Regions from separate parts of the Brevibacillus sp. SIMBA_040 genome, predicted to be linked through region 1. Evidence: riboswitches for the same ligand, from Rfam matches in the RefSeq annotation. Region 1 holds a riboswitch; each other region holds the start of a gene.
What was found. Region 1 has a riboswitch for glycine ahead of gcvT (glycine cleavage system aminomethyltransferase GcvT). Riboswitches for the same ligand answer to the same signal wherever they lie in the genome.
Positions count from the first base shown of each region.

Region 2: it holds a riboswitch for glycine, as region 1 does, so the genes downstream of both, SB752_RS06930 (amino acid permease) here and gcvT (glycine cleavage system aminomethyltransferase GcvT) in region 1, are expected to answer to the same signal.
Region 3: it holds a riboswitch for glycine, as region 1 does, so the genes downstream of both, SB752_RS07120 (iron-sulfur cluster biosynthesis family protein) here and gcvT (glycine cleavage system aminomethyltransferase GcvT) in region 1, are expected to answer to the same signal.

Region 1 covers NZ_JAWRXI010000002.1:526,406-531,733, forward strand. The annotation lists gene gcvPB (aminomethyl-transferring glycine dehydrogenase subunit GcvPB) at 1-20, opposite strand, end outside; gene gcvPA (aminomethyl-transferring glycine dehydrogenase subunit GcvPA) at 13-1,365, opposite strand; gene gcvT (glycine cleavage system aminomethyltransferase GcvT) at 1,407-2,510, opposite strand; glycine riboswitch at 2,688-2,802, opposite strand; glycine riboswitch at 2,803-2,899, opposite strand; gene SB752_RS05600 (DEAD/DEAH box helicase) at 3,121-4,821, shown strand; gene SB752_RS05605 (YqhG family protein) at 4,868-5,328, shown strand, end outside.
Region 2 covers NZ_JAWRXI010000003.1:269,763-275,090, forward strand. The annotation lists gene SB752_RS06930 (amino acid permease) at 215-1,606, opposite strand; glycine riboswitch at 1,965-2,025, opposite strand; glycine riboswitch at 2,028-2,126, opposite strand; gene SB752_RS06935 (adenine deaminase) at 2,322-4,151, opposite strand; gene SB752_RS06940 (LysR substrate-binding domain-containing protein) at 4,237-5,013, opposite strand.
Region 3 covers NZ_JAWRXI010000003.1:307,195-312,522, reverse strand. The annotation lists gene glyA (serine hydroxymethyltransferase) at 1-870, opposite strand, end outside; glycine riboswitch at 1,075-1,178, opposite strand; gene lpdA (dihydrolipoyl dehydrogenase) at 1,229-2,644, opposite strand; gene SB752_RS07120 (iron-sulfur cluster biosynthesis family protein) at 2,689-3,027, opposite strand; glycine riboswitch at 3,198-3,303, opposite strand; gene SB752_RS07115 (alpha/beta fold hydrolase) at 3,470-4,294, opposite strand; gene SB752_RS07110 (helix-turn-helix transcriptional regulator) at 4,407-5,328, shown strand, end outside.

The DNA of each region.
Region 1 (5,328 bases):
TTCTCCTGGTCGTTACGCACGTGTGATCGCCTCCAATTCAGCCGCGAGTGTATCGATCTCTTCTTTGGTTCTCAGCTCGGTTACTGCGATCAAGGTATGCTGAGCCAGCTCTGGATAATCCAGTCCGAGATCGTAGCCACCGATGATGCCTGCGGAAAGCAGCTTTTTGTTCACATCAGCAACTGGTTTGTTCAGCTTCACGATAAATTCATTGAAGAACGGCGAAGCATTCACTACCTCCAGCCCTTTTGCTTCCAGGGCTTTTTTGGCGTAATGAGCTTTTTGCAGGTTCATCATCGCCATTTCCTGTACACCATTTTTGCCGAGCGCTGTCAACGTAATCGCAGCTGCCAACGCGAGCAATGCTTGGTTTGAGCAAATATTGGATGTCGCTTTTTCACGACGGATGTGCTGTTCACGTGCTTGCAGAGTCAGCACGAACCCACGCTTGCCGTTCTCATCCTTGGTTTGACCAACGATACGACCTGGCATTTTGCGCATGAGCTTGGTTGTTGTTGCAAAGTAACCGCAGTGTGGTCCACCAAAGGATGCCGGGATACCGAATGGCTGCATGTCTCCTACCACGATGTCAGCTCCAAGCTTGCCTGGTGCTTCCAATACGCCCAGTGAGAGTGGATTGGATGAAGCAATCAGGAGAGCACCTTTTCCATGTGCGATCGGCTCAATCGCAGCCAGATCTTCTACGTTACCGAAGAAGTTTGGATACTGAACAATAACTGCCGCCGTATTATCATCGATGAGTGCTTCTAATGCAGCAGGATCGGTGACACCGTCACTGTTCGTACCTACTTCTACCAGCTCAACATTTTGACCATATGCGTAGGTTTTCAGCACGCCACGTGCTTCAGGATGGACAGCGCGAGAGACGATCACACGTTTTTTGCCTGTGTGACCAGCAGCCATCATTGCTGCCTCCGCCAAAGAAGTCGCTCCGTCGTACATCGAGGAGTTCGCTACTTCCATGCCAGTCAGCTCACATACCATTGTCTGGAATTCAAAAATAGCTTGTAGCTCGCCTTGGCTGATTTCAGGCTGGTACGGTGTGTAAGCCGTGAAGAACTCACCGCGCAAGAGCATATGATTCACTGTACTCGGTGTGTAGTGCTGATACACCCCTGCACCGAGGAAGTTTACATGTGTACTGAAATTTACGTTTTGATTGGCCAGACGTGTGAAGTACTTCACCAGATCAGGCTCAGACAGTGCTTCTGGAATATGGAGTGCACCTTTGAAGCGTACTTCCTCAGGGATGTCAGCGAACAGCTCATCGATGCTGGTAATTCCAAGCGTTTCCAGCATTTCGCGCTTGTCCTGATCGGTTTGTGGCAGGTAGCGGTATTTCACGAACGTTGTCCTCCTCTAATAGGATGTTTGGTGGTTACAGCTTAGTTTTTTGGACGTTTGTAGAACGGAGCAGCAACAACCTCTGCCTTTAAACGTTTTCCTCGAATTTCTACCTCGAGCTGCGTACCAATAGCCGCGTGCTCGGTTTTTACGAGTGCGAGACCGACGTTCTTTTTCAAGGTTGGCGACTGTGTACCTGTAGTCACCTCACCGATGAGCTCTTCTCCTGCGTATACAGGATAGTGCGTGCGCGGAATTCCGCGGTCGATCATTTCAATACCGACCAGTTTGCGAGGCGCACCGTTTTCTTTTTGTGCCTTCAGGGCTTCCTGACCGATGAACGCTACTTCTTTATCTACCTTCACCGCAAAGCCAATACCCGCTTCGATCGGAGTAATGTCCTTGCTCAGCTCTTGTCCGTAGAGTGGCAGCTTTGCTTCAAAACGCAGCGTGTCACGCGCACCGAGTCCGCATGGTAGAAGGCCGTCTTCCTGTCCTGCGAGAAGCAGGGAATCCCACAGTTTGACCGCTGTATCTGCGTCTAAATAAATTTCAAATCCGTCTTCACCCGTGTATCCTGTGCGAGATACAAGTGCCGAAATGCCATCGATGACGACATCACGCTCAAAGCGGAAAAACCCGATTTGGGACAAATCTGTCGTCGTCAGTTTTTGCAAAATCGATTCAGCCAGTGGGCCTTGAATCGCAATTTGAGCCGTTTGTGGAGAGATATTTTCAATGGTCACACCTGGAATCAAATGCTCCTGCAACCAGGCGTAGTCTTTGTCAATATTTCCAGCATTAATAACAAGCAGGTAATGGTCATCTGCGTATTTGTATACGAGCAGATCATCAATGGTCCCGCCATCTGGATAACATAGAACACTGTATTGTGCTTGCCCTACTGCGAGTTTGGACACGTCATTTGTCGTAACGTGCTGGAGGTAAGCGAGAGCATTCTCCCCTTTTACATCCACCTCTCCCATGTGGGAAACATCAAACAGACCAGCTTTTGTCCGTACCGCCTCGTGCTCTTGGCCAATACTTGAGAACTGCACAGGCAATTCCCATCCGCCGAAGTCGATTGTCTTTCCGCCATACTTTGCATATGAATCGAACAAAGGCGTTCGCTTCAGATTGGACATGTGTGGCACCTCCTGTTAACCATGCGTTATGGCATTTTTCCCCCTGAACTAGAAAACCTGGCTACGCCACGTGTGGCGGAGCCGCGGCTGCGCTTATACCGGATAGAAATTTCTCATTCCTACCAGTACAAAAAAGACAGAGTCGAAAAAACGGTACACCAAAATAAGGGTGCCCATTTTTCCTCCTCTGTCCTTGGTACCTGAGAGTTACCTTGCGAATCAAGTGAGTCGGGGTTCTCCTCACTTGCAAGTTTCCCCTTTGGTGGCTCCTTGCGAGCTCTCTCCAGAGTTGCGTCCAGTAGAGGTACTTTTGCCTGAGAGATTCACCGTTTCCGGCTTGCTCCTTCGGCGCTGCAGTGGTGCTCGCAGTCTCTCCCTGCTACTATCATTCGCGGTGGTTAGATGGTCATACATAAGTTATTGATAACTTTTCCATACTAGGAAAGGAACTTTCTCCTTTATCCTACCACGAGAGCAAGCAGTTGAAAATATACAAATTAACAGTCAGATTAAGAAATACTTAACAAAATGATATCCCATATAAAAAACGTTAAGCTTTTTAGATAATGACTTGAAAGTTATGGCAGAGCTACGCAAAGGAGTAACCAATATGCCGAATGTTCCTGTTTCATTTGATACGAGCTGGATTGATCCGCTCTCTGAACGTCTGCAGCAGGATGGGCCCTGGGACAAATGGGAGCTGTGGAAGCTCGCTTTGGAAGCAGAGGAGGCCATGGCTGTTCGTGAGTTTGACCAGCTGCAATGCCTGAAGTATTTACCTCTCTTATCCCCCTTTCCGCATCAGCTTCATACGGCTGAGCGTGTGCTTTTAGACATGCGTGGACGAGCCATTCTCGCAGATGAGGTAGGGCTGGGAAAAACGATCGAAGCTGGCTTGATCATGAAAGAGTACATGGTTCGCGGGCTGGCCAAAAAAATTCTCATCCTCGTTCCTGCATCCCTCGTCATTCAATGGACGAAAGAACTACAGCAAAAATTCGGGATTCCTGCCGTCGCCCAGAAAAAAGAGTATATGTGGCGTCAGCATGAGGTCGTCGTCGCTTCGATCGACACCGCCAAGCGTGATCCTCATCGCCGTCACGTGCTAGACATCGATTACGACATGCTCATCATCGATGAAGCACACAAGCTCAAAAACAAGCGAACCCGAAACTATCAATTTGTAAAGGAAATCCGCAAAAAATATTGTTTGCTGCTAACCGCAACTCCGATTCAAAACGAGATGGATGAGCTGTACAATCTGATCAATTTGCTAAAGCCCGGTCATCTCGGCCACACAACCTCTTTTTCCTCCAATTATGTGGAAGGCAAGCGCCAATCCAAAAACAGCGACAAGCTGCGTGAGGAAATTGAGAAGGTGATGATCCGAAACAAGCGCAGTGACGGCGGCATCCAGTTTACGAGTCGTCGCGTACAGTCGATTCCGATAGAGCTTTCAGCGGAGGAATTGGCCCTCTATGATGGTGTCACCCGCTTTGTTCGTGAACAGTACCAGTCTGGCATCGGCGGCTTCAATTCGCTTGCACTCATCACCTTACAGCGCGAGGTCTGTTCCAGCAAGGAAGCCTCGTTCATGACACTGTACAACATGCATCAAAGAATGGCGGAGGATTCCCCGCTACGCGAGCAAATCATCCATCTGGTCGAGATGATTAAAAAAATCGAGACGCATTCCAAAGCAGCAAAAACCGTTGAGCTGATTCAACAAATTAATGACAAGGTCATCATTTTCACAGAATATCGCGCCACCCAAAACTACTTGCAAAAATATTTGCATGATCACGGTATTACCTCCGTACCGTTTCGTGGCGGATTTAAGCGCAGTAAAAAAGACTGGATGACGGATTTGTTCCAAAATCGTGCGCAAGTATTAATCGCGACAGAGGCTGGCGGTGAAGGTATCAATCTCCAGTTTTGTAATCAGGTAATCAATTACGATCTTCCGTGGAATCCGATGCGTGTCGAGCAGCGAATCGGTCGTGTACATCGTTTGGGTCAAAAACGGGATGTGCATATTTACAACATGTCGACAATCGGCACGATCGAGGAAAACATCCTGAGCTTGCTCTATGAAAAAATTGATTTATTTGAAATGGTCATCGGTGAGCTGGACGATATTGTGGAGCGGCTTAGCCTGAGCCAGTCACTGGAGGAAAATCTGATTCAAATCATTATGGATTCACACTCCAATAAAGAAATGGCCCTGAAGCTGGACAATATGGGCCATGCTATACGTGCGGTGCGGCAAACACGATCAGAGACTCCATTAACGGAAGCTGCCGATCAATAAACGAACATAAGCACGCACTCTAAAACAAGAAAAGAGAGGCTCGCTCATGCAACAGCAACAGGTGCGGCAATTCATCGAACGCTATCTTGCCACTTTTTCGGCTCATATTGTAGAAACACATCCCGATTATTTCACTGTGAAGCTGCCGGTAGAAGTAGATAAAGACATCGGCAATCGCCCATTTTACTGGAGCTGGGTGGAAAAAATGAATCTCGCCTATCAGCCTCTGGTGCTGACATTTGCCTTCAACCCTGATCGCATGCCGGATGGAGTACGTGCCGAGCATATGCATTTGGGAGCAGCGCGGATGCAGCAAATTTTCGATTCAACGAAAAAGCACGGGCGATTTCTCTGTATGTACGAGCAAAGCCCGCTGGCGCTGGGAGCAGGTGGGAAACGTCGTTCTGCCCCACTCGTTCCATGGCTTGGACTGAATCTCAAACTATCACTTCTGTGTGACAAGAAGCGCGATATTTTATTGTATCTGGGGATTAACCTGCATAACCC
Region 2 (5,328 bases), on a different contig from region 1:
CGAAAGGTCCTCGCTTTTTAGATGGTAATGAGTTGATAGATGTGAAAGCTATTCAGAGGTGCAGGCGCCTTGACTTCATCGTAAGTCGAGCGAGAGGCGGCTTCAATGAAGAAAAAGACTATCTGTATCGGTACAGATTTAGGAAAGAAAAGTTCCAAAACAAAAACATCCCGCTCTCACCATTTCAAGTGAAAGCGGGATGCTTGCGTTTTTTCTAGCTTACAGATTTGTTATCCGCTACGTTATTATGATTGATTTGATCAGCGTTTGGCTTGCGCATTTTATAAATCGCTACCAGCATAATAAACCATACCGGAGTGACGAACAGCGCCACACGCGTGTCTTCTGCCAGTGCCAGAACGACGAGAATAAACGCGAGGAAAGCAAGAATCAAGTAGTTGGAGAAAGGAAACAAGGGTAGCTTGAATTTGTTTACTGCTGCCAGATCCGGTCTTGTTTTCCGGTATTTCAGGTGACAGATGACGGTAATTCCCCAGATAAAGAGGAAACAAACCGTTGATACGCTTGTGATGAGGGTAAATACGCCCTCAGGCATGACATAGTTCAATATGACAGAAATCAGGATGACAATCGTGGAAAAGAACAGTGCATTGGAAGGGACTTTTCCTGCTGTCAGCTTTGTAAATGGGACAGGTGCATTTTTCTCTTTCGCCAGTGAGAAAACCATCCGGCTTGTACTAAAGATGGCGCTGTTACATGCCGAAGCTGCCGATGTGAGCACGACGAAGTTAACGATTCCAGCAGCTGCAGCGATACCGATTACCGCGAATACTTGGACAAACGGACTTTCTGTTGGAACGATGGCGCTCCATGGATAAATACTCATGATCACGATCAGTGCCCCGATGTAGAAAATCAGGATGCGGATCGGGATGTTGTTGATTGCTTTCGGAATTACTTTTTCAGGGTCTTTGGTTTCACCGGCTGTCAGTCCGACGAGCTCAATCCCAACGAACGCAAACACGACCATCTGGAATGAGAGAAGGAAGCCGTTTATCCCATTCGGGAACATACCTCCGTGGCTCCAGAGATTGGTGAAGCTCGATGGACCTGAATTAGTAGAGAACCCTTTGATAATCATGAAGAGTCCAACCACAATCAAACCGAGAATCGCAATAACCTTGATTAACGCGAACCAGAATTCCATTTCACCAAAAAGCTTGACCGTTGCCAGATTCATGATGAGCAAAACGACAAGTGCGATTAATCCTGGCATCCACTGTGGTACTTCTGGGAACCAGTATTGGGTATAGAGTCCAACTGCGGTCAAGTCAGCCATGGCAATCGATATCCAGCAAAACCAGTACGTCCAGCCAGTGACGAATGCTGCCATGTTTCCCAAGTAGTCTTTTACAAAATCAACGAAAGAATGATAGTTCAAATTCGATAGAAGCAGCTCTCCTAGAGCGCGCATAATTAAAAAACAAATAATCCCGGTAATTAGGTAGGCAAATAAAATAGAAGGCCCAGCTAAATGAATGGATTTACCTGCGCCGAGAAATAATCCGGTACCAATAGCTCCACCAATCGCGATTAATTGTACGTGTCTGTTTTTCAGACCTCTTTCTAGTGTTTGTTCTTGCATATGATCCCCCACTTTCTCGTTTGTGTAAGCAGTTTGCAATTAAGATGATTTTATATATGTTAATAATAAATATAAATCAGTGAATTGCAAATTAAATTTCCAATAAAAGTTATTTTTCTGTCTGATTTTTATTGGAAAAAACGCTTACAAATTTGAATATAACAAAAATTTAGTTTAATAAGAAATGACTTAGTCCCTACATTTGCTCGGGTCTTTTGATGCGAGTGATGCATGTAACCCCCCTTTTGATTGAGTGATTCCTATCTTTCACTGATACTTTCATCCGTTATCGCGTTATCGTAAGTGAAGTTTTTGAAAGTACAAAAAAAGGCAGAGAAAAATAGGAGTAGTCCCATTTTCTCTGTCCTTTTACCTGAGAGTATAACTCCTTTGGTGGCCGCGAAGGCTCTCTCCAGAGATGCGTCCTATTGTGGTCCTTTTACCTGAGAGATTTGCCCTATGATCAGGACTTGCTCCTTCGGTGCCGAACATTACGTCCAGTCTCTCCCACAATACTCAACCGCTTATGTTTTTCATATGTGTCCCTTACATATTAATGATTGGATAGATGAAAGTCAAACAAAAATTATGAATTAAGAAACTATTTAAAATATATCTTGCTAGATTCATCAGCTATTTAAGTAAAACGTAATAAAAAGACAGCAGGGAGATTGAGGCCCCTGCTGTCCTTGTAATAGACGTATTTACGCATGGCTTATTCAACAAAAAGGGAGACTTTCTCAAAGCCAGCATCCGAGATACGAATCAACCCGGTATCCGAAATGTGGAGGGTAGGGATGACGACGAGAGCGAGCAAGGATAGCGTCATAAATGCGTAATTCATCGTGCAGCCAGCCGAAGCAAGTGCACGGCTGATCGCCATCGATTGCTCCACGACAGTCTCGTAAGGCTCAGTCGACATCAAGCCGGCAAGACGCAGCGGCAGCTCGACCAGGTCGTTGCCGGAAGACGCGATCGCAATTCCTCCCTGCATGCTGATCACGGCGTTGGCTGCTCTCGCCATTTGTTCGTCGTCGTTTCCGATGACGAGGACATTGTGGCAGTCATGTGCAACCGTCATGGCAATCGCAGCGGGCTGGTCGAATCCGACGTTGCCAACGATCCCGATAGCAGAGCCTCCTGTTTTCCCGTGACGCTCAAAGATAGCCATTTTGCACAATGTGCTCTCAGGAGTAATAGCTAGCAGTCCGTCTTTCACTGGAACCTCGGCGAATATTTCCTCGGTTTCTACATGGTTTTCTCTCACCATCGCAACACGCGTTTTGATCGTTCCGAATTGATTCGGTGTCTGGATGTGGAAGCTGGCAGGAGTAAGCTCAGGGGTGAGCTTTACTGAGTTGATCGCATAATCGGGATAATCAAAAGCGGCCAGTTCTACCGTCATGGCGCCATTTTCCGCAACGACCTCGCCACGGGCAATGGTCATCACGACATTCACATCCGCTAAATTCCCGTCGAGCAAAATAATATCCGCAATCGTGCCAGGTGTAACCGAACCGACATCTCTTGCTACACCAAAGCGCTCAGCCGTATTGAGGGTTGCCATCTGGAAGGCAGTCACTGGCTTTACTCCCTGAGAAATGGCATGTCTCACGATAAAATTCATGTGGCCTTCTTCTTTTAACGAATCGCAAATACGGTCATCCGAAACTAGCATCATGCGCCGGGAATCGAGTCCTTGCTCGGTATGCGCTTTGATCGTAGCAGCTACGTCATGCCAGGCAGAACCACGGCGCATTTTTGCGTACATGCCGAGGCGCACGCGATTCGCGACATCTTCCTTTGTCACACACTCATGATCGCCAGAAACACCAGCGGCAGCATAGGCAGACAGTCGTGGATCGTTGGACGGCCAGGTATAATGTCCATCTACGACTTTCCCAGCCCGCAACGTAGCTTGAATTTCCCCAATCATTTTGGGATCACCATAGACGACACCCGGGAAGTTCATGACCTCTCCGAGCGCAATCATGTCTGGTCCCCAGCTCAGTGCTTCCGCCACTTCAGCGGGCCCGAATTCTGCACCAGCTGTCTCAAAGGTCGGATTCGTAGATGGAACACAAGAAGCTACTTGCATATAAGCCGCCATTGGTGTTTGGCGTGCTTCGTCCAGCATAATGCGCAAGCCGGGGAGACCAAGTACGTTCGAAATTTCATGCGCATCAAAAAAGCCGCCAGTCGTTCCGAGCGGGAGTACCGCATTGGCAAATTGTGTGACGGACAACATACTGCTTTCAATATGACAATGCCCGTCCAACAGACCGGGGGCAATGTATTTTCCGTTTGCCTCAATGACACGTGTAGCGTCATCAATCATGCCTTCTACAAATGGCCCAACATATGCGATACGCGTGCCAACGACAGCGACACAAATATCCGATAAAATTTCCCCTGACACGACGTTTACCAAGCTTCCATTGCGGATAAAGAGCGTCGCTTTCTTTTCCCCTCTGGAAAAAGCAACGAGGTCTGGGATACAATCTGCCAGTTGCGGTCTAGCGAATTTGGCTGCTACATCGTTCATTTTCTTCTACCACCTCTTAAAAATCTGGTTTGCGTTATATCATATCTTACATAGGGGATGAAACATAGTCTAGTCGATGAAAAGGCTATTCCCTGACATAATGCTCTTTCAAATACTCAACAAATCGATCAACGACATTCAAGTGCAAGGAAGCCTTCCGGTAGAGCATCCATGTTTTTCGAGTGATAGCTTGTTCGTCTAATGTGCTCAGGTCCATGCAGTACAATCCGTCCTCGGGCTTCACAAAGACGCTGGGGACAATGGCGTATCCCAACTGATTTTTGACCATTTCCGTACAGGTTTCGTAGCTGTCCACTTTCATCGTAATGTTGGGGGGAGCGAAAAATCGTTCGTTCCACCAGCTTTCGATGGTTTGGTGCAGAGAGGAGTACGTATAGTTTTTGTATTTGTGTGCTGCCTTTCGTTCTATTTTGGGAATGATTCGCGGCAATTGAGGCAGTTGATCTAACCGAATGTCTTCATTGGAAATGACGCAGATTCGCTCTTCGTCAATCAGATGCTTTTGGTCAAACCACTTGTAATCTCCTCGTATAATCGCCACATGTATATCTTCGCTTAATAACAACTCGAATATTTCTGAACTTAGTCCCGAGTCCACGTTAATATCAATTTTCGGATACTGATAGATAAATTCTTTTAAAAGAGGCGGAAGCTTGTAGCGGCCAAAATAACTGGTGAAGCCAATTCGTAGAGAGCCTTGCACCTCGTTTTGCATGTTGGCGAGATGATCTTTTGTTTTTCGCAGGTCGATCAACAGCTTGTTTGCGTACGTAACCAAATATTCACCTTCGGCAGTGAGTTTGATGCTTTTTCCCCGTTTGGAAATAATCGCAACCCCCAAAAGAGACGTTCTGCTGCCGGGTCAGATTTTGCTCTTCGTAAATGTACTGCAACAATAAACAGTCACGCTCATTCACCTAGTTCCCTCCCTGGAGCCAGCCTTCTATACTCTTTGTTTCGTCAGCGTCCTCCTTTTTCCTCTCGTATTTCTGACCATGAAGAATCGTGAAGGAGTAAATCCCAAAAAAAATTTTTGGAAAAAAGCAAAAAAAACTAAAATATACAGCGGGTATGAACGGGTGTATATTTTGAATAGATAAAATTTTTAGAAATCATAGCCGGTTTATAAGTAAATCTTACGTGTTGAATGAACAAA
Region 3 (5,328 bases), on a different contig from region 1:
GGAAGCATTTTTGACAACATTTTCTGCGTAGGTTTTAAAGCTCGGCTGCAGTGCCTCTTTAAAGGAAACTGCTTTTGCTGCGATCACATGCATCAACGGACCGCCCTGAATCCCAGGGAAAATCGCCTTGTTGATTCCTTTGAAAATTTCCTCGTCGTTGGTCAGAATGATGCCGCCGCGTGGACCACGCAATGTTTTGTGCGTCGTGCTCGTCACCACATCCGCATAGGGAACAGGAGATGGATGCAACCCAGCTGCTACGAGACCTGCGATATGTGCCATGTCCACCATGAACTTGGCTCCGATTTTGTCCGCGATTTCTTTGAATTTGGCGAAATCAATCTGGCGGGGATAGGCGCTTGCTCCGGCAATGATCAGCTTCGGGCGCTCGCGAAGTGCTGTCGCTTCTACCTCGTCGTAATCGATCAGATGATTGTCTTCTCTCACACCGTAAGCCACTACGTTGAACCATTTCCCCGACAGGCTAACCGGACTTCCGTGGGTCAAGTGCCCACCATGAGAAAGATTCATGCCCATGATCGTGTCGCCCGGCTGAAGCAGAGAGAAAAAGACCGCTGTATTGGCTTGTGCGCCAGAGTGAGGCTGAACATTCGCGTACTTGGCACCGAACAAGGCGCAGATGCGATCAATCGCGAGCTGCTCAACCACATCTACATGCTCGCAGCCACCGTAGTAACGTTTGCCCGGGTAGCCCTCTGCGTATTTATTGGTCAGTACTGAGCCCATCGCTTGCATGACTTCTTCGCTGACAAAGTTTTCCGATGCGATCAGCTCCAGCGTCCGATGCTGCCGCTTGTTTTCATTTTCAATGGCCGAAAAAATTTCAAAGTCACGATCCTGCAAACTCATGAACGCTCCTCCTATTTGCTACCTTTCCTCGTGTTTTTGGAATACAAAAAAGGACGAAGGAAAGATAGATTAACGTGTAATCTACCTTTCCTCTGTCCTTTTTACCTGAGAGTTTAGCTTCGGCGCTCGTTCCTGTGTGCATAACAGCAGGCTGTTGTCGAAGCGTTCCCCTTGGGTGGCTTTTTCAAGCGCTCTCCAGAGGTGCGTCCAATTGTAGTACTCTTTACCTGAGAGATTAATCCCAAGGATTTTTGGGACTTGCTCCTTCGGTGCCAGTCAAAGCATCTGGTCTCTCCTACAATCATCATCCGCCATATGAAATTTTGTCATTCTTGCCAAAAGCAACTGCTCAGACTATCTATCGGCTCAGCTGGTGAATCCCTTGCCCAAGTGCTCCTTCTGCTGCCTCCATGATGATCTCGCCCAAGCTTGGATGCGCATGGATCGTATGAGCAATGTCTTGCAGCTTGTGCCCTTTTTCAATCGCCAGACCAATTTCTCCGATCAGGTTGGATGCTTCTGGTCCAACGATTTGTCCTCCCAGGATTGCACCTGTTTCGCTGTCTCCGATGATTTTCACAAATCCGTCTCCCGCATTCAGGGAAAGTGCCCGCCCGTTTGCAGCATACGGGAATTTCCCAATCGAAACCGTATAGCCCTGGTTTTTGGCTTCCGTCTCATTCAGACCGACACTTGCGATCTCCGGATCTGAGAAGACGACAGCAGGTATCGTTTTATAGCTGACGGAGCTGTCCAGGCCAGCAATGACTTCTGCGGCGATTTTGCCTTCGTAGGATGCCTTATGCGCCAAGGCCAGACCTTCTACGATATCGCCAATCGCATAAATGTTGGGCACGCTCGTTTTGCACTGCTGATCTACCTGGATGAAACCACGCTCAGTCAATTTCATATTTACCGTTTCAAGTCCGAGCTGATCGATGTTCGGGCGTCTGCCTACTGTAATCAGCAAATATTCTGATGATACCTGATGCAGCTCACCTTTCACTTCATACGTAATCGTGGCCTCAGCTGCTGTTTGCTGCGCTTCTTTGGCGATCGCTCCCGTATGCACCTCTACGCCCAGCTTCTTTAGCTTTCGTCCTACGAAGCGGGACATTTCTTTCTCAAACCCAGGCAAAATCGAGTCCGATCCCTCGAGAATCGTTACTTTGGCACCGAGCTTGGCATACGTCTGTCCCAGCTCGATTCCGATATAGCCTCCACCGATCACAACCAGGCTTTTCGGAATTTCCGTGAGCGTAAGCGCTTCCGTAGAAGAAAGAATCCGTCCCTCATACGGGAAAGCTTTTAGCTCAATCGGTCTGGAGCCAGTAGCGAGGATACAATGTGCAAAGCGGTAAAGACTCGTTTCTTCTCCGTTTATCACCTGTACCAGATCGTCGCCCACGAGCCTCGCTTCGCCCTGGATTCGCTGGACCTTGTTTCCTTTGAGCAGCGACTTGACGCCACCTGTTAATTTATCGATCACACTTTGCTTCCATTCCTGCACTTTGGCAAAGTCGACGCTGACTCCCGCTACCTGCAATCCGATCTCCTGGGAATGCGTTGTCGCTTCGTACTGATGTGCTACCGAAATGAGTGCCTTGGAAGGAATGCAGCCTTTGTTCAAACAAACACCGCCAACCACCGCTTCTTTTTCCACAATCGCTACTTGCTTACCTAATTGAGCAGCTCGAATCGCTGCGACATATCCCCCTGGACCAGAGCCAATGACCAGGACATCAAGCTGCTCCACTACTCCGTTCTCTGCCATGGTTTTCCCCCACTTATTTCTCTCTATTTATGCGCTTTGTATGATCAGCTTGTGCGAATGCGCAGCCGATCCGAAAACAATTCCTCTGGACTCGACAGCGCAAAGCCCTGATCTGGATCAAAGTCTAGCGTCAATACGTCGCCCAAATTGCGCTTCGTCAAAAGATCGATGCAGAACGGAATCCTGTTCTGGTAGACCAGCGTATCGTTTTTTCTCAATTCGTCAACCGCTAGCTGGACGGAAAAAGCACATCCACAATCTCCCGACATCACTACGTCAATCCGCAGAGCAGTGTCCTGTGGAAAGCTAAGCTTGCTGAGTTCACTGCGAGCAGCGTCCTTCACCGTAAGCTCCATGTTCTTGTTCCCTGCCTCCTTTCCCATCGCGCCATCCTCCGCTTAAACCTTTTTTACGAACACCAAAAAAGGACAGGAGAAAGATAGAGTGACGATACTCTACCTTTCCTCTGTCCTTTTTACCTGAGAGTTTAACTTCGTCCAACTAGCCCGAAGTATTCCCCTTGGGTGGCTTTTTCAAGCGCTCTCCAGAGGTGCGTCCAATTGTAGTATCTGGTACCTGAGAGATTGATCCCAAGGGTTTTATGGGACTTGCTCCTTCGGTGCTAAACCTGTTTGTTTAGTCTCTCCTACAATCATCATCCGCCGCTATTCAATTGATGGATAACTTTTCATTAAGTAAATCACATCCATCTTATCCGTGTCAATTCTGAAAAAAAATATTATTCAGGCATTATAAAATAGCAGAACATAAGAAGGGAAAAGAGTGGCTTGCTCCCCCTTCTCCCCAACATTCGCTAAGGTATAATTATTCTGCTGCCTGCTCATCCAGAAACGCTTTTACTACCTGATAAAAACCGTCAGGATCATCTGAATGAACCCCGTGACCGCATTGTTCAAAAGTCTCCAGCTTTGTGTTTGGTCTACGCGATACCATCAGCTCTGCTTGCTTTGCGTCTAGTACAAAGCTTTTTTTACCATGAATCAGCATGATTGGACATGTAGAGGAAAGCCAGTCTTCCCACCAGCTGCCATTAATGTTTTTCTGAGAGATATTCATTCCTTTTAAATCTGTACGAAACCCCCACCCTTTTTCATCCTCAAATACACTCTCAGAAAAATAATCGATGGCTCGCACACCTACACGTTCAAGAGATTCCCTCAATTCTTTTAGCGAAGCAGAACGCTCGGGGAGCAGCTCCACGAAAGAAATATCCACTGAAATGTCTGCACCGACGTCCTCCACAATAACGGCTTTGACCAATTCAGGGTAGCGTGCAGCAAACTGGTATGCGTTGACTCCGCCCAAGGAATGTCCCACGATCGTCACAGGTCGCCCGCCAAGCTCTGTACGAACCAAGCTTAGAATGTCATTGACGTAGCTCTCTCTTGTGTAGTCCTTTTGTGGCGGATGCTCACTCCAGCCATGGCCCCGTTGATCCAAACCAATTACTCGCCAATCTTTTTGAAATGCCTCGGCAAATGCGGAAAAAGTGCGTGCATCATTCATATGTCCGTGCAGCAGAAGCAGTACATTTGGACTCTCTCCCCCATAGTCGAGGTAGGATAGCTTGATATCACCAGATTGAAAATATTTTCTTGTCGCCAAATGATTGTCTGTGGGATGAGACATGTTATTTCCTCCTTTTTTTCTTCTGTATCGTGTGTGGCTTGCTTTCCTCTTCACTCTATCAGACAATAGTGACAGATCATGTCATAATTAAAATGGGAGTACAGTAAAATCCATGCCAAAATCCAAGAGACTGCTGGAACTCATGCTGACCGTCAATCGCAAACGGAAATTCACCGTCAAGGAGCTTGCTCAGGAGTTTGGCGTATCCACGCGAACGATCCTGCGAGATTTGCAGGAGCTGAGCGAGCTCGGCGTGCCCCTTTATTCGGAAGTCGGTCCTCATGGTGGCTATCAGGTTCTCAAGGAAAGAATCTTGCCGCCGATCGCTTTCACTGAAGAAGAAGCCGTTGCCATCTTTTTTGCGATTCATGCCCTGCGCCACTATTCCTCGTTGCCTTTTGCAGCAGAAGCTTCTTCCGCATTGAAAAAGTTTTATCAGTTCATGCCACAGGACGTCCGCGAACGGATCGAACAAATGAGAAACCGTGTTGATTTCATTACACCGACCAGACAAGCCAGCTCACCCTATTTATCCATCCTCCTCGACGCTGCGATCCAGCAAAATGTCATCCTCATCGATTACGAATCAAAGGATAAACGGGCTAATCGAAACATACAACCGATTGGCATCTATACGAGAAATGGCCTGTGGTACTGCCGCGCTTTTTGCTTCCAAAGCGATGATATTCGCGTATTTCGCTGTGATCGCATCCATTCTGCTGTTGCATCTAACACAAAGCCGAGGGATCTATGGAATATGCATCTGGGCAATAGCGCCAGCAATCAGGTAGAGGAGCAGGAGCAAATTTCACTTGTGGCAGAGCTGACTAAAGCGGGGGTACAGGCATGCGAGGCTGAACCAGGTCTTGTAACCCTGCTCCATTTTCGAAAAGATGGGACCGGCTTGCTGGAAGGCAGCATAGCGAAGCGAGACCTGTTGTATTTTGCCAAGTTCTTCATCAGTGTCGGAAAAGACGTGACCGTGAAGCACCCGCCAGAGCTTTTGAACTGCATGAAAAGCTATTTAACTGAGC